DNA from 2 places in the Methylomusa anaerophila genome. Region 2 is predicted to be linked to the other one. Evidence: a T-box and tRNA genes for the amino acid it is inferred to sense, from the RefSeq annotation. Region 2 holds a T-box; the other holds one or more tRNA genes.
What was found. A T-box is a leader RNA that pairs with one kind of tRNA and senses whether it is charged. The one in region 2 lies ahead of serS (serine--tRNA ligase), so its partner is inferred to be a tRNA-Ser.

Region 1: it encodes a tRNA-Ser, which carries the amino acid that the T-box ahead of serS (serine--tRNA ligase) is inferred to sense. The anticodon was not compared.

The regions. Positions count from the first base shown of each region.
Region 1 is NZ_AP018449.1:1,167,410-1,182,853, forward strand. It holds gene MAMMFC1_RS05145 (helix-turn-helix transcriptional regulator) at 1-391, shown strand, start outside; gene MAMMFC1_RS05150 (DMT family transporter) at 464-1,288, shown strand; gene bioB (biotin synthase BioB) at 1,603-2,562, opposite strand; tRNA gene MAMMFC1_RS05160 (tRNA-Ser) at 2,709-2,799, opposite strand; tRNA gene MAMMFC1_RS05165 (tRNA-Ser) at 2,874-2,962, opposite strand; gene MAMMFC1_RS05170 (magnesium transporter CorA family protein) at 3,342-4,289, shown strand; gene MAMMFC1_RS05175 (VgrG-related protein) at 4,418-5,011, opposite strand; gene MAMMFC1_RS05180 (DUF1653 domain-containing protein) at 5,400-5,609, opposite strand; gene MAMMFC1_RS05185 (response regulator transcription factor) at 5,919-6,605, shown strand; gene MAMMFC1_RS05190 (sensor histidine kinase) at 6,583-7,818, shown strand; gene MAMMFC1_RS22595 (flagellin N-terminal helical domain-containing protein) at 8,094-9,326, shown strand; gene MAMMFC1_RS05200 (hypothetical protein) at 9,492-9,911, opposite strand; gene fliD (flagellar filament capping protein FliD) at 9,914-11,902, opposite strand; gene flgL (flagellar hook-associated protein FlgL) at 11,939-13,279, opposite strand; gene flgK (flagellar hook-associated protein FlgK) at 13,296-14,888, opposite strand; gene flgK (flagellar hook-associated protein FlgK) at 14,901-15,444, opposite strand, start outside.
Region 2 is NZ_AP018449.1:1,859,156-1,874,599, reverse strand. It holds gene MAMMFC1_RS08220 (4Fe-4S binding protein) at 1-427, opposite strand, end outside; gene MAMMFC1_RS08215 (carboxymuconolactone decarboxylase family protein) at 453-791, opposite strand; gene MAMMFC1_RS08210 (hypothetical protein) at 855-1,037, opposite strand; gene MAMMFC1_RS08205 (NADP-dependent glyceraldehyde-3-phosphate dehydrogenase) at 1,272-2,900, opposite strand; gene nudC (NAD(+) diphosphatase) at 2,957-3,754, opposite strand; gene MAMMFC1_RS08195 (CD3073 family putative ECF transporter S component) at 4,095-4,688, shown strand; gene MAMMFC1_RS08190 (hypothetical protein) at 4,672-5,166, shown strand; gene MAMMFC1_RS08185 (peptidase C39 family protein) at 5,343-6,836, shown strand; gene serS (serine--tRNA ligase) at 6,919-8,187, opposite strand; T-box leader at 8,484-8,692, opposite strand; gene MAMMFC1_RS08175 (2-oxoacid:ferredoxin oxidoreductase subunit beta) at 8,763-9,620, opposite strand; gene MAMMFC1_RS08170 (2-oxoacid:acceptor oxidoreductase subunit alpha) at 9,620-11,383, opposite strand; gene MAMMFC1_RS08165 (cupin domain-containing protein) at 11,675-12,040, opposite strand; gene MAMMFC1_RS08160 (epoxyqueuosine reductase) at 12,044-12,748, opposite strand; gene MAMMFC1_RS08155 (LysR family transcriptional regulator) at 12,888-13,775, shown strand; gene MAMMFC1_RS08150 (uracil-DNA glycosylase) at 13,934-14,599, shown strand; gene MAMMFC1_RS08145 (DJ-1/PfpI family protein) at 14,664-15,245, opposite strand.

The DNA of each region.
Region 1 (15,444 bases), 690 kb from region 2:
GTTATCAGAAACAAACAGAAATTCTTACGCAGTTAATCATTTGCTGCATTATTCTTTTGATTTATTAGCACAAGATACAAGATCGCTTTCCATTCGTTATATCCATAATCATTATGTTGAAAACATTTCAATGGAAACCTTGGCAAGAATTGAACATTATAACGTCTCTTATTATGGACAATGGTTCCGGAAAAATATAGGGGTTACCCCGCAGCAATATATTCATCAATTGCGCATTGATGAAGCAAAGCGTTTGCTGCAAGAAACCGATTTTTCGATTTCTGATATTGCGCATCAAATCGGATATAAGAATCAAAGCCACTTAACACAGGTATTTAAAAAATTGGAAGGCTTAACACCAAACCGTTATAAAAAGCTAAAAAATATATAAAACAATCAAAAGAATATATAAAAATGTAAATTACCAATCATATATAATTGATTTAAAGACAGGAGAAATAGTATGACAAAACGATCAATTTCCCCTTACTGGGCTATTCTTATAGGAATATTCTCGATATCCAGTTCTGCAATTTTTGTTAAATTTGCTGCTGCGCCATCCATAGTTACTGCCTTTTATAGAATGCTATTCACAAGTTGTATATTAACCCCCATTATATTGCGAATGTTTATTTGCAATCGTAAGCTATTAGATTTATCAACTAAGCAAATTACTCTGTCTGGTATATCAGGTATTTTTTTTGCATTACATTTCGGATTTTGGATAACCTCACTGAATTACACATCCATTACTAGTTCAACAGTGATAGTGACCTTGCAACCTTTATTTGTGATGGCTGGCGGTTATTTGTTTTATCGAGAGAAAGTATCTTATACTTCCCTGTTGGGGGCTGCTATATCCATATGCGGTGGTATTATCTTGGGATTTGGTGATATGAATAGCGGGTCTAACGCTTTATTAGGAGACTTTCTTGCGTTAGCAGGTTCTTTTTTTATTGCGTGCTATCTTTTGATTGGCAGCAATATTAGGAAACAGATGCATGTAATACCTTATACATATATCGTTTACTTTTCGGCTTCAATAGTGCTTTTGTTTGGAAGTTTAATAACTGGACAACCATTGGCCGGTTATCCTCCGTCCACATGGAGCTGGTTTTTTGCTATGGCTGTAGTACCAAATATCTTAGGTCAAACAGTTTTTAGCTGGGCTCTGAAATATGTAAAAACGGCGGTTGTTTCAGTTAGTATTTTGGGTGAACCAGCAGGAGCTACTATCCTTGCGTTTATTATATGGAATCAGATTCCCCGAATCCGTTGCAAGTGGTAGGAGGGGGGTTAATTATCGCTGGGTTAGTAATGGTTATCCGATCTTCTAAAATGGATGATAAAGATGATAAAAATGATAAAAATGAGTAATCAAAATTTAATAATAAAGCCAACAGCATGAAAGAGATGATTACTATAATTATCAAAAATTTCGAGATCAAATACGCCGCCATTACCTGCTAGGATAGAAAAAGATTGCCAAGGGGGGACAGTTCGTGTGACACAATACAACTTATACTGCATGTCACAAGAAAAACTGAATCTCCGATGCTTTTCTCCTTTACGCAGAGGATTGCTGTTTACATTCCATGCTTATCATGCGGGTTCTATAGTATATTGAAACCCTGCTTCGGTGACGATTTTGACGGCATCTTCGATATTTTGCCCACCTGCGGTCAGATAACCGGAAGCAAAAATGGAATCAACCACAGCAAACAGCCATTTTTCTTTCCCCTTCAGGTATATCTCTCTGCCGCCGGCGCAGCGTATATCCGCTTTGGGGTTTAAAAGCCGGGCCAGGCATAATACCTTGAGGCAATATTCGGCAGACAAATGGGATGTATCCGCATTCGCCAAAGCCGTGCCTTCGATGGGTATCAGGAAATTGACGGGCACTGACTGGGGATGGATTGCCTGTATCGCAATCAGCATATCCACTACATCGGTTTTGCTTTCTCCCAGGCCGACGATGCCGCCGCAGCAGATTTCAAAACCCATGCCCTGCAGCATTTTTATATTAGCTATTCTTTCCTCATACGTATGGGTGGTGCAGATAGCCGGATAGAAATTTCTGCTCGTATTCAGATTGTGATTGATGCGGTTTACCCCGGCTGCCTTGAGTTTCTCAGCCTGTCCGGGCGTCAAAAAACCGATGGAGCAGCATATATGGGTTTGTGTCTCTCTTTTCAGTCCCTTTATATAGTTTGCAAATTCATCTATCTCCTGGTCGCTGAAGCGTATGCCGCTTAAACCTATGCAATGCCTCGCAAGTTTTTTTTCCCGAACGGTATAGCCATCCTGCAGCAGCTTTTCATACGATACGAGATTATATTTGGGGATGCCCGCCTGGGAAGCCCGGGATTGAGCGCAGTAAGCGCAGTTTTGAGTGCAATCGCCGCTGCGGGCATTGGTGAGAAGCTGGATATTTACCACATTGCCTTTGTATTTTTTTCTGACGGCATAGGCGGCGTCAATCAGTTCCGGAAGCGCTTCATCTGGTAAATTAAGAATATTTAAAGCTTCCTGACGGGATAAATGCCCTGAATGAAAGACCATTTTTCAGATTCCCCCCAAATATATGTCATTCCCTCTGCATGGATATAGTAATTATGTTATCTCTAACTTTTTCATATACAGGACAGGAAAATTTCCTGTCTGTAAAACAGCAAACCCGCATGAAATGCGGGTTTTTGGACAAATTATGGCGGAGCAGCAGGGATTTGAACCCTGGCAGGGGTTGCCCCCTCTAACGATTTAGCAAACCGTCCTCTTCAGCCGCTTGAGTACTGCTCCATGGTTGATATGGGTTGATATGAATAATGATTTTGTCAATTTGACATGATTTTTACGCCACCGATTAGGATTGATGGCGGAGGGGGTGGGATTCGAACCCACGGTCCCTTGCAGGATCACTGGTTTTCAAGACCAGCTCCATAAACCACTCGGACACCCCTCCGTGTCCGGCACATAAAATATTATAGCAAACAGAAAAGGCCTTTGTCAACAAACCGGGCCCAGGTAAATTAAACTATATGGACGCATTAAGAATTTATATCTCTGAGTTAATCCCAGGTTAATTTTATTAAAAAATACTTAATAATAAATAAAGGTGTTGACTATTCACTTAAACAGGATTATATTCATATTATGCATGGGTGATAATCCATAATAATTGATAGGTAGGTGAGAAATATGGATATAGACCGATCTAGTTGTCCACACTGCTTTAAAGTAAATAAAAACAGGGGAATATGCCAATTTCTCAGCCTTGTCACCATGGAAAGACGTATTTAAACTATTGCCGGCATCCCCTGCAAAAAAAGGGGGAACTGGCAATGTTGAAAATATATCGCAGCAATTGCACACATCTTTATGAATTGACATTTGAGAAAATTGAAAAGGGAGCTTGGTTCAACCTGATAAATCCCGACCAGGTAGAATTGGAAATGGTTGCCGCCAAAACCGGCGCGCCGTTAGACTTTCTAAAGGCCGCCCTGGACGAGGAAGAACGCTCCCGTACCGAGTTGGAAGATAATTATATGCTTGTTATCACCAACATTCCCATTATGCGGGGGAAGGACAGTTATGACGCCCTCCCTCTGGGAATTATCATTTCGCCTGATTATATCATTACCGTTTGTCTTGAGGCTAATGAAGTCCTGGCAAATTTCAGTCCGGAAAATGCGCGAAACTTCAGTACTTGTAAAAAAACCCGCTTTTTGTTTCAAATTCTGCACAAATCAGCTCTGTTATACCTGCGCTATTTGAAACAAATCAACCGGCGCACCGATGATCTGGAGCATCACCTGCGCGCATCCATGAAAAACCAGGAGATATTCCAGCTATTGGACCTGCAGAAAGGCTTAACTTACTTTACCGCTTCCCTTCGCTCAAACGGGATCGTGTTGGAAAAACTCCTCAGGCTTCGTACCCTGACTAATTTGCAGCATCTGATTACAATGTACGAAGAAGATGAAGATCTTTTGGAAGACGTTATCATAGAAAATAAGCAGGCCATTGAAATGGTCGAAATGTATAGCAAAGTTCTTAGCGGTTTAATGGATTGTTTCACTTCCATAATCTCCAATAACTTAAACATGGTTATGAAATTCCTTGCCTCCATGACCATTCTTCTTGCCATTCCGACAATGATATCAAGTTTTATGGGCATGAATGTGGATGTACCTTTTGGCGCAAATAACGGTTTCCTATATACCATGTCCTTTGCTTTCTTTACCACAGTCTTGACTGCTTTTGGTCTGTGGAAAAAAGGAATGTTTTAATGCTCCCAAAAGTTGCAGACTTTGCTCCTGGCTGAAAAGACATAAAAGACCTGGAACTTTCCGTTCCAGGCTTTTTCATTTTAACTCATTTTAACAACTATTAACTATTGCCTATTGCCCCTAATGGGTTACGCTGATTCCAAATCAATTCTTGATTCACATGCCCAAGGAACTGTCACACCTGCCGCCATTGTGTCGCTGGCTTCGGCCCAGTCGCTTGTCGCAAAGATATGCTCAATCGATCGTCTGAGATCATGATCATTCAGTTCATTAAGATGGGTCAGCCCGGATATTCGCAGTACCTCCCGCATAAGATCCCCAACTGCCGTTGGTCCGTATTCCACCGCTACCGCCCAAACAAGTTCCTGCAATTTTGCATCTCTGGACCGGATGTCAAGGTTGAACTCCTGGCACAAATTCTCAACTGCGGGTACATAATAAGTGTTGCGTACATATTCGTGCTGCAGTGCTTTAAATTCTTCCGGGTCGTGTTCGCCAATATACTGCCAACAGCAGCTAAACTCCCTGGTTCCGGAAGCAAACTTGGATAACATCCGCCCATAAGGATGACCCTTTTTGTTGAGCCAACCGACAAAGGATTGAGGTACACCGGTGTTGGCGGCAAATCCGTAAATGCCGTAACCAATTCCACCTAATGAACAACAGGATACGTTACCCGGATTAATATAACACTCATTTTTTACATTTTTGCCTGCCTTCATAATTAACACCACCCTCCGCTAATTAGTCTCAGTACCACCTGTCTCGCCATTACCGGATTGCGGTGTAGACAATTGTAACGTGGTCCAGTTGCTGCGAGACTTTTGGGCTGGGTCCCTAATCCCTATGATGGGGGTAATCAATGGCTACTTCTTTGTTATAGAATATGAAATATTGTTGAAATTTGTTAATGTATTTTGTTATGTATTGTAGAGGGAACCATTTTTTAACTTTGTACCATTTGGCGATTACCAGCCCCGGACAGCCTGCAGCAATAGTTTGTCCAACGTATTTTATTATATACAAGAACAACAAAAAAATGAACCCTTTCGACAAAAAATTCCCCAAAGATTGTGAAAAATATTTCTTGCCGGCGTATGACTTTAACATTTAGCCGTCAATATATTCAAACCGTTTAACCTTGGCGCCATTATGGGTTACCGTTTCTTCAAACATAGGAAGAGATCGCACCCATAACCCGCCTTCGCCGTATAGCGCTTTATACACCACCATTTCCTCGCCGGTTTCGCTATGTCGCGCAACCGCTATTACTTCATATTCGTTGCCTTTAAAATGACGATATTTACCCGGAACTACCATATTTATCACCTCTATCAATAACTATATACCGGCAAACAAATTACGTCAAATTCATCCAACTGACCAATTGAGCAGGGTTAATTTTTGGCTTAAGAAAGTGTTCATTATTGACGATAGTCCAAATGTGAATATAGCAAAAAATGCATCATCCAAAGTCTCCAAAAGTCTATTGCGAAGAAATTTTACATTCTTTTTATAAATTCTTTGAAAAAATAAAGGGAATTCCAAGAAACTTCTAATACAATAGAGTTAGGAAATCCATGGACGGACGATATTCGACAGGGCTGTTACACAAGAGGGAATTCTATAATGAAATTGTTACTAGTGGAGGATGAAAGCAAACTAACTGACGCATTATCTCACCTTCTGAAGAAAAACGGCTACGCAGTGGATACTGCAATGGATGGGGAAACAGGAATCGAAATGGCGGCTACCGGTGCATACGATGCCCTAATCCTGGACCGTATGCTGCCTGCCCTTGACGGCCTCAGCCTGTTAAGGGAGATCCGCAGCCTGGGATTTGACACCCCGGTCCTATTTTTAACGGCCAAGGATGGGGCAAAAGACCGGGTGGAAGGCTTGGATGCCGGCGCCGACGACTACTTAGTCAAACCCTTTTTCGCCGACGAACTGCTAGCCAGACTGCGGGCTCTAATCCGCAGAAAATCGAGAAATTTGGTAGGCGACAGTCTGGAAGCAGCCGGCCTGATCCTTTATCCCCTCCGCTGCGAAGTAATGAAAAACGGAAAAGTTATCCATCTCACTGTGAAAGAAACCCATCTGCTGGAACTCTTAATGAACAATTACGGACAAGTAATCACCAAGGAACGAATCATGGAAAAGGTATGGGGCTATAATTCTGAGACTGAGATAACCAACGTGGACCTATACATCCATTACCTGCGAAAAAAACTGAATGTGCCTTATATTAAGACGGTGCGCGGCGTAGGCTACTATCTCCAGGAGGACACCCGTGTTCCAGCAACTGCGCTTTAAGCTCACCCTCATTAATGTCGCCATCATTTTTATTCTGTTTGTCTTATTAATCGCCGGCGCTTATTATCGCGCGCGATCCGACTTCAGAGACCGTATGGAATTTGGCGCCAGGAATTTGATTGCCGACATAAAGTCCGGCGCCGTGAACAACTACCCGCCCCCGCCGCCAGGCCCGTTTCCCGGTGTATTTTTTGTCAAAACAGACCATACCGGCGCCATTACTTTTAAATCTGCCGGGCACCTCCCTGAACCTGACCTCCTAGTGCCTTTAGTCAGCCAAATCTGGCAGGCGGAAGCATTCCAGGGAATGCTTACTATTGAAAGCATGGAATATTTCTACCTTAAATCTCCGCTCAATGATCAGTCCGGTATGGCGATAGTGCTTGAGGATATAACACAAACCAATAATATGCTGCGACGATTGTTGACGGCCTTAACCATCACCGGTGTTGTCTGTTTATCCCTCTCTTTTTTCAGTAGTTTATTTATGGCCGACCGGGCCATAATTCCCATTCAGAACGCCTGGCAGCAGCAAAAAGACTTCCTGTCCGACGCTTCCCACGAACTGAGAACACCGCTTGCCATCATGCAGACAAATCTGGATGTTGTCCTGGATAGCCCGGAAGATACTATCGCCAACCAAAGGAAGTGGCTGAACAATATCCAGGAAGAAACCATTCAGATGACCAAGCTTGTCAATTCCCTGCTCTTTTTGGCCCGGGCCGATTCGCAGCAGCAAAAACTGGAATATCATCCATTTGCCCTTAATTTGGCTGTTGCCGCGACGGCGGAAGCTTTTCAACCTCTTGCCGCAGCCCAGGGAATCTCTCTTCACATAGATACCGGGCCGCAGGTTACAGTCTGCGGCGACGAAACAAAATTTAAACAGGTAATTGCCATACTATTGGATAATGCTATCCGCCATACTCCGGTCGGCGGTGAAATATCCCTCCACTTGTCGGTGTCAGGCACCAAAACATTGCTGACCGTTGCCGACTCCGGTGAAGGAATTGATCCTGCCTATCTCGATAAAATTTTTGATCGCTTTTACCAGGTAGATAAATCCCGGTCCAAAGGAGGCGCCGGGTTGGGATTGGCTATCGCCAAATGGATTATTGAAAATCACCAGGGATCCATACAGGTAGCCAGCACCCCCGGCTGGGGAACCACCTTTACAATACAAATGCCCAGGCGATTAGGCCTGGGCAGCTGAAATATTTTAAATACGCCACCGGCGATAATTCGCCGGTGGCTTTTTATATTGATTTTACTTAATTTCCACTTTTCCCTATTTTTATATAAAAACTTTAAAAATATTGTCATATCCTGCATTATTTCAAAAGCATTTCCAATATTAGGGCTCGATACAAAGATAGACAAAAGAAAGGAGGCGTTTAGTACCCTATAAAATAGCTGCCAACAACGATCCGGATCCGGTATCAAAACCGGGCAGGGATGCCCAAAACCAAAATCAAGGAGGAATTGACAATGGGTCTAGTAATTAACCATAATCTTGCGTCTCTTAATACTTATAATGCATTAAATACCAATAACACTGCTTTGAACAAATCACTGGAAAAACTGTCTTCCGGCTACCGCATCAACAGCGCGGCCGACGATGCCGCCGGCCTGGCCATCTCCGAAAAAATGCGCGGTCAGATCCGCGGCCTTGACCAAGCTAGTTCAAATGCCCAAGACTCTATTTCCCTGGTTCAGACAGCAGAAGGCGCGCTGACTGAAACCGAGGACATCCTGCAACGCATGCGCGAACTGTCTGTTCAGTCGGCCAGCGACACCAACACCGATGATGACCGTAAAGCCATTCAGGATGAAATCGATGCCTTAGTGGAGGAAATCGACCGTATCGCCGACACTACCGAGTTCAATACCAAAAAGCTGCTGAACGGTAATATGGGTGCGGCCGTTACTGCCGACACGGCCAACGTTTTGACCAATACGTCTTTGAACACTGCCACCACTACCGCTACCGCATTAACCGCCCTCACCGACGCTTCCGGGGCTTCTCTCGGTATAGTTTCCGGCGACACCATCAACGTTAGCTACATGATGAACGGCGAGCTGAAAAGCACACTTGTCACTGCAACAGACACTACTGATCTGACCGCTCTTCAAGGTGCCGACTTTACTTTTGCAGTCGACACCACCACCGGCGCGCTGACCGCCACTGCCGCAGTTTCCGGCACGGATACTGCCATCTACGGCTTAACCATCACTGTAACCGATGCCAGCGGCAATAAAAAGTACGATGCAACCAACGCCCTGTCCGAGTTTTCGCAGACCACGCAGGCCGAAGATCAGCGCGCCGACGGAACGTCTACCGTGCTCATCGGCGCCAATACCGGTCAGAGCATGACATTCAATATTGGCGATATGTCCGCCGCGGGCATCGGGGTAGCCAATCTGAACGTCTCTGACCAGGCATCGGCCAATATAGCCGTCTCGGTAATCGACACCGCCACCCAAACGGTATCTACCGCCCGCGCTGCCCTCGGCGCCATTCAGAACCGTCTGGAACACACCATCAACAACCTGACTGCTTCCAGCGAAAACCTGACTGCCGCCGAATCCCGCATCCGCGATGTTGATATGGCATCGGAAATGGCAACATACACCAACAAGAGCGTCCTTAATCAAGCGGCCACTGCCATGCTGGCCCAAGCCAATCAACTGCCCCAGCAGGTATTGACCCTCTTAAAATAATTCTATCTAAGTTAAAGCGTTAAAGCACCAAAAACCTTAACAGGCGTTCATCCCTTACCGGGATGAACGCCTGTTTGCTTGTTTGCCGGCATAAAAAAAATCCCTATATAAACAGCTCCCTTTTCTTTCGCTGCTCTATATAGAGATTACCGGTCCAAAATTCCCCTATCCTTTTTGGTTGAAACGGCCTCCCGGCCGTCGCGTCAGCCAGCAGCTGACATAGCGGTTGGTAATATTTCTTCCGGCCCGCAGACGCCGCAATTGGGCCGCCACATGATTCCGCACCATTGCGGCTTCCTGCACCATTGCGGCGCTACTGGTCAGTACCTCCGACTGTTTTGCCGCAATGGCGCCAACCGCTGCCCGAAAGCAGCTCATATCCTTCCATTGCTCATTGCGCCGTAACTCCTGATTCACGGCGGCAAGCTCGTCAAATAGTTTATCCATATCCCGCAGCAACCGTTTAAGACCTTTCATTTCCCGCCGTTGAACAAAACGGCGCTGCGTCCCGATATTCGCGCTGATTTTCTCTAGAATTGCCATTTTCTTTGCCAATCCGGCCTGAATTTCCTCTACCGGCACCATACTTAACTACTGCTCACACCAAGCATGGATTGCAAAGCGGACAGTTGCGAGTTCATCTTGTTGATATAGGTTTCCAAATTGGTATACTGTTCGTAAAGACTGTCCTCTTTGGCATCCAGCCGATCTTCCTCGGCTGAAATTTTATCCTGCAGATCGCTGATCTGATCGCTCAGCGCGTTATCGGTATCGGCTGCGGTATCCTCAATACCCGCCTTTTGTATCAACAGACCGTCGTCGCCGACAGTGGCGATATATTTTTGAATAACATCGTAGAAACGATAAGCCAGGCCTTCCTCTTTGTACCGGGTCCGCAATTCACTGCTGCTGTAGGTTATACGGGTAGTAGTCCCCGGATACGAGGAAGACTCCTGAGTAAACAGATTCATCACCGCTGCCGGATCGCTCGTGATAGCTTCCTTTAGAGTGTCCTCGTCAATATATAGCTTGCCATTTTCATCATAAGTGCCGGTGGAGATCCCGATACCAAAAATGTTGGTGGACAAGCCGGAAACCGACTCAATTAAAGATGACCGCATTTCCGTCAGAAAGCTTTTCAATAATGAGTCATTCGCCAATAGCCCGGTTTTCGCCTTGGTTTCCCATTTGGTAATTTCCTCATCGGTCATACTGTCTTTTTCATCATCCGTAAGGGGGGGATAATCATAATTGTAATCCTCGTCCAACTTCGAGTTGATGGTGCTGATCAAACTGTTGTAATCGTCCACGAAACTGCTGATCAGATCATAGACGCTGTCCACATCCTGGCTTAAACTTACTGTAACCTTTTCATCAGCGGTAATGGAAGAGGCCGTCTCGGTAGTCGTATCCGTAGTCGTGGCATTAAGAGTATATTTCACGCCGTTGACGGTAAAGGTATTGGAACTGCGGGTCAGCTTGGTACCGTCCAGCCACGCCACGGCGTCCGTCCCGGCCACTACCGACGCACTGTTGAAAACCAGGGACAAAAAGTTGCTGCTGCCGTATGTGGCATCCGTAGGCTCGGTCACCACCAAGGTGGAGCCTGTGCCTGTATCATCGGCGGTAAGCGTCAGTTGGCCGGAAATCTCGTCGTAGGTCATCGTTGCCCCGGAACTGCTGCTGTTGATTTTTTTTATCATGTTGCTAAGACTATCGTCTTGATCAAAAGAAAGAGTGGTGCCATTGATGGTCAGTTCTATCTGCCCGTCACTGTTGAACAGCGAATCCTCTATGCCCAGCTGGGAAGCAATCTCCAGCAGCGTATCGGAAGTATCCAGACGGTTGGAGAGGGACGCCCCGTCACTGGTAAAGCCGAGGGCGGACAAAGCGCTGGTTCCCGAAGCAGGGGCGCTGAGGGTAATCTCTTGAATACCGCTATCTGCGGCGGCTGTGATGGTGAGGTAGCCGGTGGTGGAGTCCACGCTCGCCGTCACCTTGCCTGAGCCTACCGCCTCATCGATAGCTGTTTGCACGGCTGTTGCCAAGTCGGTACCTGAGGAATATGTTTCATCCGAGTCGAAGGTAACCGTCCTTTCCGTACCGTCCAGTTCAATGACAAAACTTGCGCCGGCGCTAATTGTGGCGCCGGCGGATACATCCGTCCCGCCGGCAACCTCCATGGCGAGACTGCTGGTCAGGGTGGCGGCCGTAGCCAGTTGTTCTACCGCTATGGTATGGGACCCCGCGCTGGCGGTGCCGGTGTAAGTCGCCGTTACGGCGCTGCTGCTGCTGCTGACTGCATATTTATTGAAATTACTTGATTTCAGCAGGCTGTTGGATGAGGTGATATCAAAATAGGTACTGCTAAAGGTTTGAATATCCTCGATAATACTACGGTATGCATCCTGTTTCCATTCAGCCAGTTGCTCCTGTTTCTGCAACTGGTACAGTTTAGACTTCTGGGCGGTCATCAGTTGTTCAACGATCGAGTCCACATCAAGACCGGAAGATAAACCGGTAATCCTGGTTGTTCCATTGACGGTGGTTGAAGTCACGCTGCTTGAACTAGACATTCATTCCGCCTCCTTTGCCCTTGTTTCTTTTCAAGATTATGCGATGTAATCCACCAGCGACTTGGTGATTGCCTTGGCTCCCACGGTGAGAGACGCCTCATAAACATACTCGGCCGTAGATACGTCAGTTGACGCCAGGGCCGCATCCACATCTTCGTTATTACTCAGCAAGGTGGTGTAATTGGTATAATCGTTGGCAAGTCTGTCGGTAGCCATATCCACATAGTTCATGCGCGCGCCTAGGTCGGCCTGGGCGGTCAGTACCCGGTCGTAATCGGTGTCCAGGTCGGTGAGCAAGCCGTCGAGAGTAAAAGTCTCCGTCGCCACAGAGGCCGTGCCGGTGGTTTCATCCACATCGGCTTTATAACAAGTAGTTTTACCGTCCAATCCCAGCATAAGCTTGGCAACGGTATCGAACAGACTGGTATCGTCCCCGGCAGTCCCGGTGACATTCTGTCCTTCCACATTTACAGCGATCTGGGCGCCGTAACCGATATTGTAGTAAATAGCCTGCGTCCCGTTGCTTACATACATTTCGGCGTCTGTGACACTGAACGAATCAGCCCCCACAATACTTATGTATTTTCCTTTAAATGTCACGGCGTTGCATTCGGCAGCATCAAAGGTCATAGACGTGCCGGCCGCAATGGTGCCGGTATTAGCGGCCATGGTAATCGTCACATCGGTCCCGTCGCTGGCCGTTCCGGTCAGTTTAACTCCACCGGCGGCAATCGTTGTCGCCGTAACATTGTCGGCCGCCGCAACCACATTGCCGCTGGAGTCCGTCAACTGGAGCAAGTAATCGGTGCCATTGCTGCCGGTAGCTACGGAAAGAGTGTACGTATCGGCAGTCAGACCGGAAATAGCAGCGATAGCGCTGCCGTCGCCGGCATAGCCGGTGTCATTGTAGGTGGCTGTTCCCGCTTTGGCTGTTACCAAAGCGTACGGCGCCGCATCGGTGGCGTAACCGCCAAAAGCATAGCGCCCGGCGTAGGAAGTATTCATTACCTGCACCAATTGCGCCTGCAGTTGGGTAACTTCCGTCTTAATCGCCGCCTTGTCCTGGTCGGACAGGGTGTCGCTGGAAGCTTGCACAGTCAGTTCCCTTACCCGTTGGATAATATCGCCCAGGTCGCTTAAAGCGTCATTAGATGTTTTCTGCCAGGAACTGGCGGCGGACACGTTTTTTTGATATTGTTCTATCTTGGCGACATAGTTGCGATATTTTATCGCCCGCGTAGCCACAATAGGATCGTCGGAAGCCAATTGAATCTTCTTTTGGGTGGATTCGCGGTTAATGGCCTCGCTCAGACGTCTTGCGTTTTTATTGATATTCGAGACGGTATTGGCAACCATCATGCCGTCAGTTATCCGCACAAAAATCTCCTCCCATCTAATCCGACGACACCATGTTAATGGTGGTGGCGTAGATTTCCTGCCATACGCTGATCATTTGCGCCGACGCCTCATAAGCCTTCTGATACTTGGTCATATTGGCCGTTTCCTCGTTGCTGGAAACTCCCGCTACTGACGACCTGCTGTTCTCAAGGTATTCGATGATGGTGGTCTGGCGGTCGGACTTGCTCTGGGCATAAGAACTGGTTGTACCGAGGGTGGACACAAGAGAATTCATGAAGTCCTCGGGAGTGCCGCCAGCGAACATTTTCGCACTCTCGCATAATTCAATCAAGGCATCCATATTCTCATTATCCTCGCTGTCGATACTCCCGTCGGAGTTCACACTGGCAGCCGCGGCAATATTGTCCGCATCTGCCAGAACATCCGCGGACAAAGATATATTGGCCGCCGTGAGGTTTGTGTACAGAGAAGTGTACTGAGTATTAGCGGCCGCGGCAGAGTCCAACCCGCTCAGCAAAGCCTCGAAGGAGTTGCCGCTGCTGTCTGTATAAGAACAGGAGAAAAAGCGGACGCCTGTCTCTCCGTCTTCGGTATACCCGCCGGCATGACCGGCATAATAAGTAGTTCCGTCTTCAAATATGCCTTCATTGAACGCCGCGGCGAAAGTCCGGGCAAAGGTATCCAATTGGTCCATAAAATAAGGAATGCCCTTGCTTTCCGAGTAAGAGCCGGTGCCGTCACCGTCCCTGATGTCAAGGTAGGCCTGCAGCGAACCGCCGTCAGGATCGAGATTCGCGCCGGTGCCGGCCCAGCGGATGCCGTACATGCCGTCTTGGTCACTGCCGTCCGCGATTTCATAACACTCCAGTTGCTGTACCTTGTCGCCGCTGACCAAACAAGCCCCGTCTATGCTGATAGTCAAGGCTTTATTCTCCGTACCGTCAGCCTTTGTACCCACCACAACTTCGTCCACATCCAGGTCGACCAAGCCGGAAAGCTCATCAATCAGCGCTCCCCGTGCATCCTCCAGTTCATTGGTGGCAGCGCCGCTGGCCGCCGCCAAGCTGATCCGTTTGTTCAGGTCGGCAATTTGCTGGGCATAGGAATTAATTTGATCCACCGTTGTTTTAACCTCAGTGTTGGCATCTTGCCTGAGCTGTGTCAGCCGGGCGGCGGAATCATTCAGGTAATCGCAAATGGCCACTCCCGCCTCCTTTACGGCAGTGCGGGCCGATGCACTGCCGGGGTCTGTGGATACACCTTCCAGCGCCGAGTAGAAATCATCCATTAAAGTGGAAAATGTGTCATCGGCATCACCCATTACCGATTCTATTTCTTCCAGGTAACCGGCCCTGGTTTCCCATTCACCCAAAGTGGCATTTTCGTCCCAGTACTTTTCGTCAAGAAGATTATCCCGCACCCGGTCAACAGACTCAACCTTCGCCCCCAAGCCCACATAGCTGCGGCTGTACATGGCGGCGGGGCCGATGGGATTCTGAATCAGTACCTGCCGCGAATAACCCGTTGTATTCATGTTACTGATATTGTTGCTCGTAACGGCCAATCCCACCTTGCTGGCGGACAAGCCGTTGCCGGAAATAACAAGACCCGCGAATGTTGAAGCCATCCTAATTCCTCCTTATCCACCCAAGTCATCCATTAAATCGCCGATCAGGCTGTCGATGGTGCTCAGTACCCTGGCACTGGCATTGTAGGCATTTTGATACATGATCATGTTGGACATTTCCTCATCCATGGAAACCGCTGATATCGTCTGGCGTTGGCTGTCTACCTGATCAACCAGGGTTGTCTGGGTGTCGTAAGAGCTGTTGGCATCGTCGCCTGCTGTGCCCAGCCAGCCAATAAACGACTCATAAAAGGTGTTGACATCCACCGCTGCGCCGTTAAACTTAAAAAGGTCGTCACCAGTCAATTCGTATATTTGATTGGCTATGGTATTATCGCCGGAATCAGCGCCGGCGGCGGCAACCACCTTAGCGGGTTCAGCCAGCAAAGCGGGATTTACCTGAATATTGCTGATGCTCAGCGGCTGACTGGAGTCTACCGCCGTGAAAAAATCCTCACCGGCATTGCCGTTCAGATCCGTGCCGGAGCTGTGCAGGGAATTGATTGCGACTGCCAGCGTGCAAATCAGATCATTCAAGGCCTGCCGCATGGTATTG
Region 2 (15,444 bases):
GGCCGTCTTTCCAATTGGCTTTGAAAAAAATATCGCTCCCTTTCATATAAGTACCCAGCAATTCCGCCCAAACCTTAGTGCTTAGTTTTCCCCTGGTTCTCATCATGGTAAACTCATAAATTCCGATGACGTAAGGAGAAGGCATATAGTGATATTCGCCGTTATTATACAAATCCAGGATCAGGCCTTTTTCTGTCAGCCTTTCCAGGATGCCTCGGAGCTTGTCTTTTGGGTAACCGGTTATCTTCGCGATCCTTTCCAGATTGGAAAGCCCATAGGGCATCTTCACAACAACATCGGCTTCTTCCTCGGTGTACAGTTCCTTTACAACTTTGTGAAGAGCTTCGTTCCACGGCGCTCTTATAGTGAGGTTGTCGATTTTCTCCCCCAGTCTTCTATAGACATCTTTTGCTGCCAGGTGACCCATAACACTGAAACCCCCTTAATACCGGTTAAGCGTCATAAGCAGCCAGCGCCAAAGGAAGCGCCTGAATGACGGCGTGCCCTACCGCCGGCAGTCCCACCAGCACCGCGCCGCTGATCTCCTCCCGGCTAGCGCCCAGTGTCTTGGCATGCTGGACATGAAAAGGAATGCCGCCGGTCAGTCCGGCAGCAGCCAACACCGACAAGTAGGCCAGTGCCTTTGTCTTGCTGTCCAGAGGGTTGGCAGCGTCCAGCTTCTGCACCATCTCCAGCCAAGCCCGGGAGTATTCGGGGGTCTCCTGCATAAAGGCCTGGAATGCGTTACTTGCGCCTTTGAGTTCCATGACTACACCTCCGTCGGTGAACATACTCTAATATCGGCAGACCAGCCGCTTCGCCATTATGACACCGGTGTTGGCCGCAAAACTATTTTACGGTAGCATTTTTGTGTCAACATAGCAATAGACGTTATCCGCTATTTTCGTTAGTCCATCCTGGGCAAATGCCGTCCGGATTAAAAAAGAAACGAAAAACAACGCAATAACTAAAATTAACAACCGGCATAACAGCTGGCAGATTCGTGATCCGATAGATCCAATAGTTGCTTTTACCATTTTTAACCTCCTTAATTTTGGTGTTGTAAAATTTGGCAAATATTAGCTTAAATTTACAGCATTTGTATGTAAAAAACATCACCCAAAAGTATGAGGAAGCAAATTTTTGGCAAAAAAACATTCTTTTTCAAAACAGATTTAAAACAGAAGGAGACTTTATCAGGATGCGTCTCCTCAGATAGTTTCGGCAGCACTTTGCGCCATGGTATACATTAAAGCCATCTATGGCTTTTTTTATAGCAGAAAATCCGTTGAGAGAAATTTAGATTTATCGCCTTTGACTATATCGGTAATAAGTTTTTTATTGGCCGGAGTGGTTTTCGCGGCTACCAGGGTCCGGATGGAAAACGCCCGCAGCGCATCGGTCACTGACAATGTCCCCTCCGCCGAGTCTTTCCGCCCGGTAAAGGGCAGACTGTCCGGACTGCGTTGACATTGGCTGTTAATATTAACCCGGCATACTTGATTGACCAGTTGATCAATAAGGTTGGCCAGCATATCCGCGTCTGTTCCAAAAATGCTGACCTGCTGCCCGTAGCTGGAATGAATTACATACTGAATGGGTTGGCTGATATCGTCAAAAGGGATGACCGGTACAACCGGCCCGAACTGTTCCTCATAATATATGCGCATCTTGTCATTGACCGGATACAATATGGCGGGAAAGAATAGCGACCCATAATTTAATCCACCCTTGGTATTTATTACTTTTGCCCCGTGTTTGCCGGCATCGTCAATGAGTTCCCGCAAGTACTCGCACTTGTCAGGCTCGGGAAGCGGCGTGATTTTGACGCCGGGTTCCCACGGCATTCCCATTGCGAGTTGATCGACTTTGGCGGCAAAGAGCTTCAGGAACTCATCGATAATTTGGTTATGAACAAACAGGATTTTTAATGCTGTACAGCGTTGGCCGTTATAAGTCAGCGCACCGGCTATGACTTCCTCAACAACTTGACTGATATCCGCGTCCGCCAGAATGATGCCGGCGTTTTTCGCTTCCAGCCCCAGGACACTTCTCAGCCTATGGGGTTTGGGATGCTGATGTTTCAATATGTCGGCTACCCGGCTTGAGCCGATGAAAGCCAGCACATTAATGCCGCCGGATTTCATTAAAGGCCCGATCACTTGCTGCCCTTCACCGTATACCGTATTGACAACCCCCGGCGGAAAAGCTTCCTGAAAAGCCGCCAGCAGCGGATAGTGCAGTAAAACTCCAAGTTTTGGCGGTTTGAAAACAACTGCGTTGCCCATAATAAGGGCAGGAATAAGAGTGGTAAACGTCTCGTTCAACGGATAATTGAAAGGTCCCATGCACAAAACAACGCCCAACGGCGCCCGCCTGACCTGCGCTAAAATTCCCTGTTCAAGGATAAAGCGCGAAGCTTCGCGATCCTGATCCTTAAGGGCTTCAATCGTATCACGAATGTATTCCACCGTCCGGTCGAACTCTTTTTCGGAATCAGCAAGCGTCTTGCCAATCTCCCACATCAATAGTTTCACGATCTCCTGCCGTTTATCAATCATTTTGCGAATGAAAATCTCCATATGGCGTATCCGTTGTTCTACCGGCATGGTCGGCCACAGTCCGCAACCATTGCCGTAGGCTTTTTCAGCTGCGGTCAGAGCTTCCAGGGCCTCTTTCTCGCCTAGAAGCGGATAGCAGCCAAGAATTACCGGCCGGACTACTCCATCTTTGCCAGTCACATGCAGCGGTGATACTACCTCCTGGCAAGCCCCTTCCCATAATCTAATTTCTCCGGCAACCAAATATTGTTTTTGCTGTATTTGCTTTTCGATCTTATACGCAGCGGGAATACCATCTTCGCCGGGAAACACATTCTTTATTCGTTCATTTTCACTCAACCCTATTCACGCTCCTTGCCCTTTTAAAGAGTTTTCGCCAAAGGGGCTTATTTTATCTATGCGCAACGCGCAACGAACCAGTCAATTAACTGCCTCGCGATAACGCCTGGGGACGGAATGTCAGGAAGATCATGGGCAGAGAACCAGCCGGCATCTACAATCTCATCATTATCAACGGTTATTTTTCCCCTCGCATACTGCGCTGTAAATGCAATCATCAGGGAGTCGGGAAACGGCCATGGTTGATTGCCAAAATATCTGATATTTGTCACCTCAATTCCGACCTCTTCCTTCAGTTCCCTTTTTACACATTCTTCGAGTGTTTCTCCCGGTTCAACAAATCCCGCGATGACACTATACATGCTTGCATATTTGGTTGAACGGGCCAGAAGAATCTTATCGTCTTTTAGGACGGCGACGATAATGGCCGGGGAAATGCGGGGATAAACAATATGGCTGCAATGCGGGCACCGCACGGCAAGGCCCTGGGACGACCCATGCATTTTACTGCCGCAGCAACCACAAAATCTGTTGTTTTTTAACCAGTTTATAATATGAAATGCGCGCGCCGTAAACCAGAAATATAAATCCGCCTGTTGGCCATATAGCTGCCTTATTCTTTTGAAAGAAAATCCCGGCGGTATGTTTCGGCTGCGCAAATTAACCGCATAACATTTATGTCCCGCTAATGAACCTATATACTGGGCATCGGCCAGTTCAAGGTTCAAAGTCCCGGTATCGCACAGTAACGGTATATTTATGATACCGGCATTATCTTCAACTAACAATTCATCATTGTAAAATAAAAACCAGTAGGCATTCTCACAGGCATATTCAGATACTTTAAAATCCATTGTGTCTACCCACCTTATATTGAGAATCCATTCTTTATATCATAATATCATAAAATAGCCACATCATGTTATCAGGGAATTCTTATTTTTTGCTTAATTTTCCCATCATCAGAAAATGGTTTTGCTGACTTTCGGAACAATAAATCCCTTTATTATTCATCTTTTTCACCTCTAACAGGAGTTCGCCAAGTATTATAGAATATATTTTAATATAATATAGAAATAATCTATCCAATAAGGTAAAGACGGCTATGCGCTTTTTAAAAAACTGTATACAGGTCAAACTATATGGAACGCGTTGAAGAATTTTCTTTTATGCGACATATACAAATTTGCCGAGGTGATTCAAGTGCAATACAACTCTTTTCCCATGATTTTTAGCGGTATTTGCATCGCAGTCAATCTGGTGCTGGGAACAATCGCGCAAACACTCAAAATCCCCCTCATCTTTCTGGATACTTTTGGCACCCTATTAGGTGCGGTATTATTTGGTCCTGTCTTCGGCGGCGCTATCGGACTTTTAACGAATATTATTCAAGGCATGCTCACCAATCCGAAAGATATCCCCTTTGCCATAGTTAATTTCGCTATCGGCGTGATTGTCGGTTTGATTGCTCAGCGTTATAACTTTAACTGGCTTACCGCCCTATTGACCGGCTTGCTCCTGGCGGTAGTTGCACCGCTTATCGGTACGCCTATTGCAGTTTGGATTTATGGTGGCTTGACCGGCGGCGGCACAGATCTTATTTTCTTATGGCTCGTGAAAACAGGCCAGAAAGTATTTACAGCCGCGTTTATCCCCCGGATCACCGGCAACCTCATTGACAAAATTTCCTGTGCTTTATTAGTGGCGGCAATTGTGCGCCAAATGCCGAAAAACATGCTGACGAAAAGTACCAATCCCCTGGTGAAGCGTTATGCAGCGCAAAAATAAGCTGGCTCTGGTAAGCCATTGTGTCTTAAACCAAAACAGTGTGGTGTCCCCGCTGGCGAGAGCAGGCGGGGCTTTCCACTCTTTGATTACGGTGCTGTCGGAATGGAGTTTAGGTATTTACCAGCTCCCCTGCCCTGAGCTCATTCATGCGGGAATGAAGCGGAAGCCGCAAACATATGAGGATTATAACACGCCGGAATATGATGCTGTGTGCCGGGAAGCGGCGCAGCGAGTGTTAAGGGATTTAGACGGGTTCCGGGCTGTGGGCTGCACCGTTAGTCTGCTCCTAGGCATCAGGGGCAGTCCGACTTGCTCTTTGACCGGAGTAACGGGACATTTGTTTCGTACCCTCATGCCGGAACTCCAGCACCGTTATCCCGATATTGTCATGCTAGATATCCCGGAAGATTATATCGAAGGGGACTGTCATCAATTCCACACGATGCTGCGTAATGTGTTACGTTCCGGAAATTATTAAAGCCCATGAATTGGAATCAAAATCAATCCAAGTCATGGGTTTTCCTGCAATTACCGTTTTGTTTCTAATTTCGCCTAAGTGGTATTAATTTTCAGTTACGAAGTAGGATTTTTAGCGACAATACAGAATTCCATATGCGTAACGACTTAATGGGAATAGTTAGGAGGACGGCTTAGATGAAATTATTCATAAACAAGAATTACCTTATCCATTTGGTAATTCTGTTTTCGCTCGTACTACTTCTCTTCATCGCATCTTTGGCGGCGGCGGAGAACAGCTTGGTCTTAACAGGAAATCTGCTGCTTCACTCCACTGCTGCGGATTTCGCCGGCGGCTCTATGGAAGGCACGGTCCCCGGCCAAACGGGGCAAGGCGCGGTGGAACTGGCCCAGGCCGGCGGTAAATACATATCTGCCGGAACGTACACATCAATACCGGTGGCGACAGCTCCCTTTCAAGAGATGATCATATCCTGGAATTCCACCACACCTGACGGAACGGCCGTCACCATCGAAGGACAGGTCCTTGTTGACAACGCATGGTCGGAATGGTTTTCCTGGGGCACTTGGAGCACATCGGTAGAAACCGGCTCGGCCGCTACCAACCCTAAACATCCGTACATCTCCATGGAAACAGATACACTAACAATCAAAAACGGGAAAAAAGCGACGGCGTTCCGCTACCGCTTAACATTGTACAGCAATAATCCCCAGGTAACTCCTGCCGTACGGCAGGTGGCGGTTTCCATCCGTGACGGGCAAAACATTCCGAAAGTCTATCCCCCAACCCCGGCCCTGTCCGACTATGCCCAACTGACCAAGGATTTAGCCGTGCCTACGTATTCACAGACAGTGCGTGATCCCAATATTGCCGCCCGGATGTGCAGTCCGACCAGTCTGGCGATGGTAATGCGGTATTACGGCATTGAAAAAACTCCCGAAGAAACCGCCTGGGGAGTAATGGATCACGTTGGCGATATGTTCGGAAACTGGCCCTTTAATACTGCTTACGCGGCAAGCAACGGGCTTACAGCTTACGTAGACTTTTTCAATTCCCTCAGTGATCTTAAGCGGGAAATTGCCCAAGGCCACCCGGTCATTGCCGCTGTCAGCTACCGTAACAGTGAAAATGTACCGACAAGCTACCCGGTACTCCACAACGCGCCAATTAAATCAACTCCCGGGCATGTACTGGTAGTACGCGGCTTTATGCAAAAAGACGGCAAAGAATATGTACTGGTTAATGACCCTGCCGCTCCGGACAACAACAGTGTCTACCGCGAGTATCTGGCGGACGAGTTTGAAAAAGCCTGGACCAAGGCTGTCTATGTAATAACTCCCGGCAATGTACCAGGCCCCGCCCTCCAGCGTATCCCGGCCCAAGTTGCGCCATTCGGTTCGGTCCGGGAAGACAAGGATGGTTTGTATCGGATTTTTCAGATTAATACCGCTAACTCACCCCTGGCATTGGGTTCTGATAATTTGCGGTGCATTGTCATGCAAAAGCCGGACGGAAAAGAAGAATTTCTCCCTGTCAACAATGACTTTATAAGATTTAATGCCGAAAACCCGGCGGGGAAGTACCGGTTTATTGTAATTGGCAAAAATCATAAAATCTATGAGGCGTCTTTGGACTGGCCGCCGGAAAAAACAAGTAAACCACGCCGGTAAAAAAAAACGCCGAGGTTTTCGAACCGGCAGAAAGTAAAGATGGACTCATGGCTGTCTTAGCCATGAGTCCATCTTTTTTTATTCACTTTATTACCTCAATTCCCATATACGGCCGCAGAGCCTTCGGCACGGCCACGGTACCGTCTTCCTGCTGATAGTTTTCCAAAATGGCGGCAACCGTCCGGCCAATAGCCAGCCCGGAACCATTCAGGGTATGAACGTATTCCGGTTTGCCCTTGGGTTCCCGCCGGAAACGGATATCGGCGCGACGCGCCTGGTAATCCTCAAAGTTAGAACAGGACGAAATTTCCCGGTACAGGTTGAAGCTGGGCAGCCATACCTCCAGGTCATACGTCTTGGCGGAAGATACGCTCATATCCCCTGTGCACAACAGCATGGTCCGATACGGCAGGTCCAGGATCTGCAACACCCGCTCGGCATTGCCGGTCAGTTTTTCCAGTTCGTTGTAGGATTCTTCCGGCAAAGAGAATTTTACCAGTTCAATCTTGTTAAACTGATGCTGCCGGATAAGGCCGCGGGTGTCCCGCCCGGCCGCGCCGGCCTCGGCCCGAAAACAGGCGCTATAGGCGGCATAATATAGCGGCAGATCCTTGGCATCCAGTATTTCCTGACGATGAAGGTTGGTAACAGGCACTTCCGCTGTCGGAATGAGATAATAATCGAGGCCTTCCAGTTTGAACATATCTTCCGCAAACTTGGGCAATTGTCCGGTGCCAATCATGCTGGCCTCATTCACGATAAAGGGGGGAAAGAGTTCGGTATAGCCGTGTTCCCGGCTATGAAGGTCCATCATAAAATTTATGAGAGACCGTTCCAGACGGGCGCCCAGGCCTTTGTAGAAGGTGAACCGGGCGCCGGTTACCTTGCCGCCCCGTTCAAAGTCAAGTATGCCCAGTTTCTCGCCTATTTCCCAGTGGGGCAGAGGTTCCTTGGCAAATTCCCGGGGACTGCCCCAGCAGCGCACCTCCTTGTTGTCATGTTCGTCTTTGCCCACCGGTACGGAAGGATGAGGCACGTTGGGCAGGCGGAGCAGGATATCCTGCAGGGATGTTTCCACTTCCTTCACTTTTGCGTCCATCTGACCGATTTTGTCCCCAACTGTACGCATCTCAGCAATCATGCCGCCGGCATCTTGCCCGGCCTTTTTCAACTGGCTGATTTCCTGGGATACCGCATTACGTTTGCTTTTTAGTATTTCCACTTCACTTAAAAGCTCCCGGCGTTCCTTTTCCAGAGCCAAAAAATCCCCCAGGCCCGCGCCGCCGCCCCGGTTTTTGAGAGCCTGCTCCACCTTCTCAGGGTTATCCCTGACAAATTTAATATCAAGCATCTTGTTCTTCCTCCTCAGATGGTCTTAAAAGACACACAAATTATTTAAACGAGGCTGTTGTAAAATGTTTAGATGTGTATTTTCAACAGCCTCGAAAAGTAACTCATTCAGGTCATCAAATGCCTCGAACTGATTAGAAATCGTCATATGCTAGGCGCGACGAGGACCGGAACGCAAGCGTACTGGGGGTACGCTGGAGTGAGGACCGCAGAAGCAACGACGCAGATGGCGGTTTATAATCAGTTCCCTACTTAAAGCAAATAACCACCTCTAAAAAATAAAACTCTCATCCCTGGGCTAGGGACGAGAGTAAATTCCCGCGTTGCCACCCTTGTTGATCGTACCGGTAAGTAGCACAATCCACTTGACACGCTTTAACGGACGTGACCGTACGGTTCATCACCGTCTGCTCGCAGGGTGGAAAGCATATAAGCATTACCGGCTTCCACCAGCCGCCGGCTCTCTGTGAACTTGCCCATAGGCGCTTCCCTGTCATTGCATTTGAAAAACCAGTTTATATATAGTTTATGACTTATAATTCTACACTATTCGCTACCGGTTGTAAAGTTACAAATTCAGGTTAGCTCTTCCAGCAAGGGGCTAATGTCCACACCATCTGCAGGCTGGTTTACCAGCGAACCGGTTTTTAACTGCGGCAGGGACTCTTCCAACGTAATGCGTTCTTCCTGATAGATAATGCCCACAGGAATGGCTTCACCCCAGGTTGCGGCCAGTTCAACTGCTTTCGCCATGTTTTTAGGATCATAGTCTGCCATCTTTTCAACATACTGGATCCGCTCCTGATACCATTGGTAGGTATTCAAACGGTTAAAAGAAACACACGGCTGGAGAATATCTATCACGGCAAACCCTTTATGCCGGATAGCAGCCATCATGGTACTGACCAGATGATTCATATCCCCAGCGAAAGATCTGGCTACAAATGTTGCCCCGACTCCTAAAGCCAGTCGGGCGATGTTGACAGGCCTCTCCACATTGCCCAGGGGAGCCGGCGTAAATTTCGTCACCGCGCCCAGTTCACTTGTCGGTGAAGATTGCCCTTTGGTAAGACCGTAAATTTGATTGTTATGAATGAAATAGCTGATATCCAGGTTGCGCCGGGCGGTATGCACGAAATGGCCGATACCTAATCCCATGCCGTCGCCGTCGCCGCCTTCGGCAATTACCGTAAGGTTGTGGTTGGCCAGTTTGATGCCGGTAGCTACAGGCAATGCCCGGCCGTGGAGCGTCTCAATCCGGTAGGTATTGACATATTGGGCGATCTTGCCGGAACAGCCGATGCCGGTAACCAGCACTGTCTGCTCCAGATCCAAGCCCAGGTTGGCAAAGGTCTTTTTCAGCGCATTCAGTATGCCGTAATCGCCGCAGCCGGGGCACCAGGTCGGTACATAAGACAGATTAGCGTCCTGCATTAGCCACGCACCTCCTCAATTTTCCGCAAGATAGCCGACGGCACAAAGGGTCGGGAGTCATATTTCAAGTACCGGTTGCTCACATGGTAGCCGGTATTGGCGCGAATAAACATGCCCAGCTGCGCCGTCTTGTTCCCTTCAACCAGCAAGGTCTGCCGGGCCTTGGCCAAAACCGCCGCTACCGGTTCCGCCGGAAACGGCGCCATATATAATACCTGCAGGAAGTTGACTTTCATACCCCGGGAGTTCGCCCCGGCCAGCGCTTCCAAAACCGGCCCCTTGGTAGATCCCCAGCCAATTACCGTGAGATCGGCATCTTCCGGGCCGTATAGTTTGCTGCCGGGAATGTCCCTTAAAATAAAGGGGACTTTGGCAAACTGCTTGTCAAGTCCGCGGGCGGTGATTTCCGGCTCACTGCCGGCGTATTCCTTGTTGCCGGAACTGTAAAAGCCGTCTTCCCCATGGGTATAGCTTGTGGCGATATGGCGCCCGCCTTTTTGCCCGGGGATAGCCCGGGGGGAAACCCCGTCGTCCGTAAATTGATAACGAAGGTAAGGCTGATTATTCTCAAGCCAGTCGTCGCCGGCCAGCTTGCCACGGTCAACAGCAATATCATCCTGGATAAAAAACGGGTGGGCAACCGCCGAATCGGCAAGATATTTATCGGTAAGAATAATGGCCGGGACTTGATATTTTTCCGCCAGGTTGAATACCCGGCGGGTCTCGGTGTAACATTCTTCCACATCGCCGGGCGCAACGACGATACGCGGAAATTCTCCCTGGGCCGCAAAAGTAACAAACGGCAAATCGCCCTGGGCTGTCCGGGTCGGCAAGCCGGTACTGGGTGCGCCGCGCTGGGCGTTCACTATTACTACCGGGACTTCCGCCTGAGCGGCAAAGCCCAATGCTTCCCCCATCAGCGCAAAGCCGCCGCCGCTGGTTGCCCCGATGGCTCTAACACCGGCAAAACCGGCGCCGATCAACATGTTGATAGCGGCAATTTCATCTTCCGTTTGTTTAAATACAATGTTATAATCAGCGGCATGATCAGCTATATACGTAAGAATTCCGCTTCCCGGCGTCATGGGATAACCGGCGGCAAATTTAACACCGGCTTTGATGGCGCCAATGGAAATGGCGTCATTGCCGGTAATGAGCATTTTCCGTTCGCCCCCGGGATTAAACGGCAACGGGAATACAGGTTTAGTATCCCCGGCCAAGGATTCAGCAGCCGCTTTGTAGCCGCTTTCCAAAATTTCCAGGTTGCGGCTCAATACCGGCTCTTTGGTAAATTCCGTCCGCATGACACTGATAATCGCCTCTTTGTCAAAACCGGCGAGGGCACAGAAGGCGCCCAGCATCCCGCTGTTGGCCATTACTTTGGCGGCGTCGCCGGTTACCGCCCGCGTAAGCTTGACCCCGGCCGTACGGACGCCTGCGGGCAGGCGGGAAACGTCCACTTTAACGGTGTCGGCGTCGTGCAGGACGAATGCGCCCGGCTTTAACTTGCCATAGTTCTGATCTAAACCCGGTTGCGATAAAACTCCCAAAAAATCCAGCTTCTCTTCATAAGCCTGAAGATACTCGCTGCCAATACGCACCAGACAGGTATTCAGCCCGCCCTTAATCAATGAAGGATACTCGTTGACCACAAATGTCCATAAGCCGTTACGCGCCGCCGCTTTGGCCACTATAGCGCCGGCGCTCATAACGCCGTAACCGGCCTCGCCGCCAAACATAACTGTAAAGGTGACTTTCTCCACGGTAACCCCCCCATGCTTTATCCAATTTCGAAGACACCCACTTCTATAAGTGGGTGTTACCACTTCCAAACTTCGGTGGGGGTAGAGTCCCCCACCGAAGCCCCGAAGTTTAGCAGAAGCTAAACGAGTTCACTTACCAGACCGACGCATTTCCCCTATTCTACTCAAATATATTCTGCGCGCAACCCATAATTCCTCTCTATAGCTAAATATTATTATCAGCAAAAATATCCTCGCAAAAAAAACCTGCCCCTGAATAGTCATTGCTAACTATTCAGGGGCAGGTTTTTTTTATATCCATTCAATTTCTGTATCAGTCAAATCCCCTCCGGCACTTCCGGTATTAATTGTTCCAACTGGCTCAATTAATAATATTTTGCATTCTTCACTACTGGATGGTTTATGCTCAATACCTTTGGGAATTACCACCATTTCTCCTCTTTTTAAATAAAGTGTCTCCTCTCTCAAAGCAATCTGCATATTGCCGTCAATAATCATAAAAACTTCATCTGTTTCGGGGTGACTATGCCAAATAAACTCCCTTTTCATTTTAACAAGTTTAAAATGATAATCATTCATCCGTGCAACTAGTTTATAAGAATGAAGTTCCTTAATCTTGCCGAATTTTTCTGCAAGATTTATTACCGCGATACTCATACTTCAACCCTCCATAGCATCTTTCTTTAATCCGCTATGTTGCGGGCAAACCTTTCGGCACAGGTTACATGCATAGACCCCGCCTCCGCCTTCCGTATATTTTGCTGACACACCACGGCATTTCCCCTGCTCAATCGTAGTTCCGTCCAAAGCCTTAGCCGGACAAGAGTCCAAGCAGATCCGGCAGTCCGGCATACAGGTTTGATAGTCAGCAATGGGATCGGGTTCAATGTCTTTGTCAATAAGAATAGCTCCTAACCAAAGCATATTGCCTAATTCATCGTTAACTAAAAGCGTATTTTTCCCCATGCGACCTAATCCTGCCCGCACGGCAGCATGCTTTAACGATATTATGCCTTGTCCGTGCCGCCTGCTGTCATCCCAATAATCATAAGGATCAGCTGACGGAACCGGAACTGCACAGCTTCCCAGGCTTTCCAACTCTGCTGCGACTTGAAAGGTAATGGAATCCACCTTATCGACCATCCTATTGCGGACAAAGGTATATGCCGCCTGGGATGAAGCTGAGAGAGTACTGACAGGAAAACGCGCGGTTATTACGATCACGCTTTTGCATCCGGCAACGACATCCGTTGGGTGAAACCCTGAAGGCGCGTCGGCAAAGCGCTCTACAGAAGCTATCCCGCATAGATCCGCCCCAAGGTTTTTGGTCCGGCACTTTATTTCGTCTGAACTAATGTCTTTCATCCCTTAACCCTCCTGATTGAGGCCGCACATTTTTATTGCTGGACCTCTTTTTAAAATTATATTATCATAGTATTATTAATAGGTAAAATTGATAGTAGCGATAAAGTAGTTCACGTAAATCGATGGGTGGTGAATAGCTATGGAATTCCGGCTATTAAAAACTTTCGTTACCATAGCAAAAACTTTAAGCTTCACAAAGGCAGCAGATTCCCTCGGCTACGCCCAGTCCACTGTTACCAGTCAGATCCAGGCGCTGGAAGAAGAGTTAGGTATAATGCTGTTTGAGCGTTTGGGCAAGCAAATAAAGCTGACGAAAGAGGGCGAACACCTCTACACCTATGCCACTCAGATTCTTAAATTATCCGACGAGGCCAAAGACCAGCTTTCCAGTTCGCTAGTCCCCAAAGGCTCACTAACTATTGGAACGGCGGAATCTCTTTGCGTCCACCGTCTGCCGGAAGTTTTTAACATATTCCGCTCCCGTTATCCCGAAGTGGAAATCAATATTCGCTTTGACACCGTCAGTGACTACCGGACGCATCTTCGGAAAAACACCATCGACATTGCCTTCTTTCTTGACGTGCCTTGCAAAGAAAATGATCTTATTACCCATATGCTTTTTGAAGAACCTATGTCCGTAATAGCCGCACCAAATCATCCCTTGGCGAAAAAACAGCAAGTCATCCCCCATGACATAAACGGCGAGCCGCTCGTCCTGACCGCAGAAGGGTGCAGTTATCGACGAATTTTTGAAAGTATTCTCACGCAAGCAGGCGCAAAGCCCTCTTCCATAATGGGAGTCAGCAGTAATGAGGTTATTAAAAAATTCGTCTGTGACGGATGGGGAATCGGGTTTTTGCCACATGTGGTAGTTCAACAGGAACTTATGACCAGTCAATTGATCGAACTACACTGGGCCGGACCGCCTTTTGCTATTAAAGCCCAGCTATTATACCATAAGGACAAATGGCTTTCCCCTGCTCTGAAGGCGTTTATCGGCGTAACCCTGGCGACATTAAAAGAATAAAAGTTTCGCCGGTAGGTGCGTGACACAGCAGCGGCGGAACTTATTTTTTCGCGGATCCGTGATATCAACCGTAAATGGGCAGGAAAAATCCGTTGAACAACGAATAACGTTGGACAACGGATAAAATCATGCTGTAAGCTTGTTATTTGAGGTGGATTATGCCTTTCGCCAATCATCAGGAATTAGAGTCCTGTATGTTAAATTGCACCCTCTGCCATTTACGCCAAGACGCCATCGGCCCGACTTCCTACAACGGTTCGCCGGACAGCCCCCTGGCCATCGTCGGTGAAGGACCGGGCGGAGTGGAGGATGAATACGGTGTGCCGCTGGTAGGCCCTTCCGGCCAGCTGCTGGATAAGGCGCTGGCCAGCGTAGGGATTACCCGTGACCGCGTTTATACCACCAATGTAATAAAATGCCGGCCGAAAAACAATCGGACGCCAACTGTCGAGGAAGGAGTCTTCTGTGCCGGTCACTGGCTGGACGCGGAAATGGCTTTCGTCCGCCCGAAAATCATCATCGCCTTGGGCAGTGTCGCCCTGAAATATTTATACGGGCCGGATAAACGGATAACCAAAGACCGGGGCCAATGGTTCACCACCAAGTATGATATTCCTGCCATTGCCACTTACCACCCCGCCTATCTGCTCCGTTTGACCGGCAAGGAGCTGGTAAAAGCCAAATGGGAAGTGTATTACGACTTGCAAGCAGCAGTTGAAAAGTGCCGGGAGTATGCTCCCGCTTACGACTTCAAGTCAGCCGAGCCGCCGGACTTGCTGGCTTTGTACACCCCCCGGCGCGACAGCCGGAAAGAGGGCCGATGATTAAGGCCTTTTCCTTTTTTAACGTTTCTTTAATTGTCATTAACAAGGATGCGGATTTTTTACTCTAAAAGCCCATTAAGTATTTGATATGACGACAGTTTTCTACCGATGTGAGCATCTCCAACAACTTAAAGGCTACATCCAAGGCGGTTGCTGGCGAGGAAGAAGTTATGATGTTACCATCAACTACTATTGGTTGGTTAACAACATTAACACCAAAAGCAGCTAATTGCTGTTGGCGGTGGCCATTGTTTAGATGATAAGTTGTTCCTTGACGCCCGCATAAAACCCCGCTTTTCCCTAGTGGTAAGGAGCCAACGCAAATTGCAGCAATAATTTTCCCCACCCGGTCAAATTTTCGAATTATAGACAAAAAATCCTCACTATAGGCATCTTCATAAAACCCGGCGGATTCAAATCCTCCCGGAATAGCCAAAGCATCGAACTCAGTTATATTGACTTCCGAGGTCAGTAATTCAGGAATAACGGTTAAATGACCAGTGCAAGTTAATTTCTTGCGAATGCCGCAAGTCACCAATTTGGTTGATCCGTCACCTTCTGTCATATTCCACTCGAACACATCGGTAAAAACACTTGCTTCGTAGGCCTCAAAGCCGTCAGACAATAATAACAAAATTTTTTTCATACACATACCCCCAGTAATATCGGAATGCTATTTTACTTTATATTATCACTAAACCAATATTTGGTAAACTATTATCGCATAAAGCTACCAACCGAAGGATTGAGAATACCCGGAGAAGCTTAATTAGCGTTGCTGCATTACTGCTAGAGCATTTTTTGAATTTTAAGGAAGGGGGGAGGGATCTCAGTTTGCATGTAAA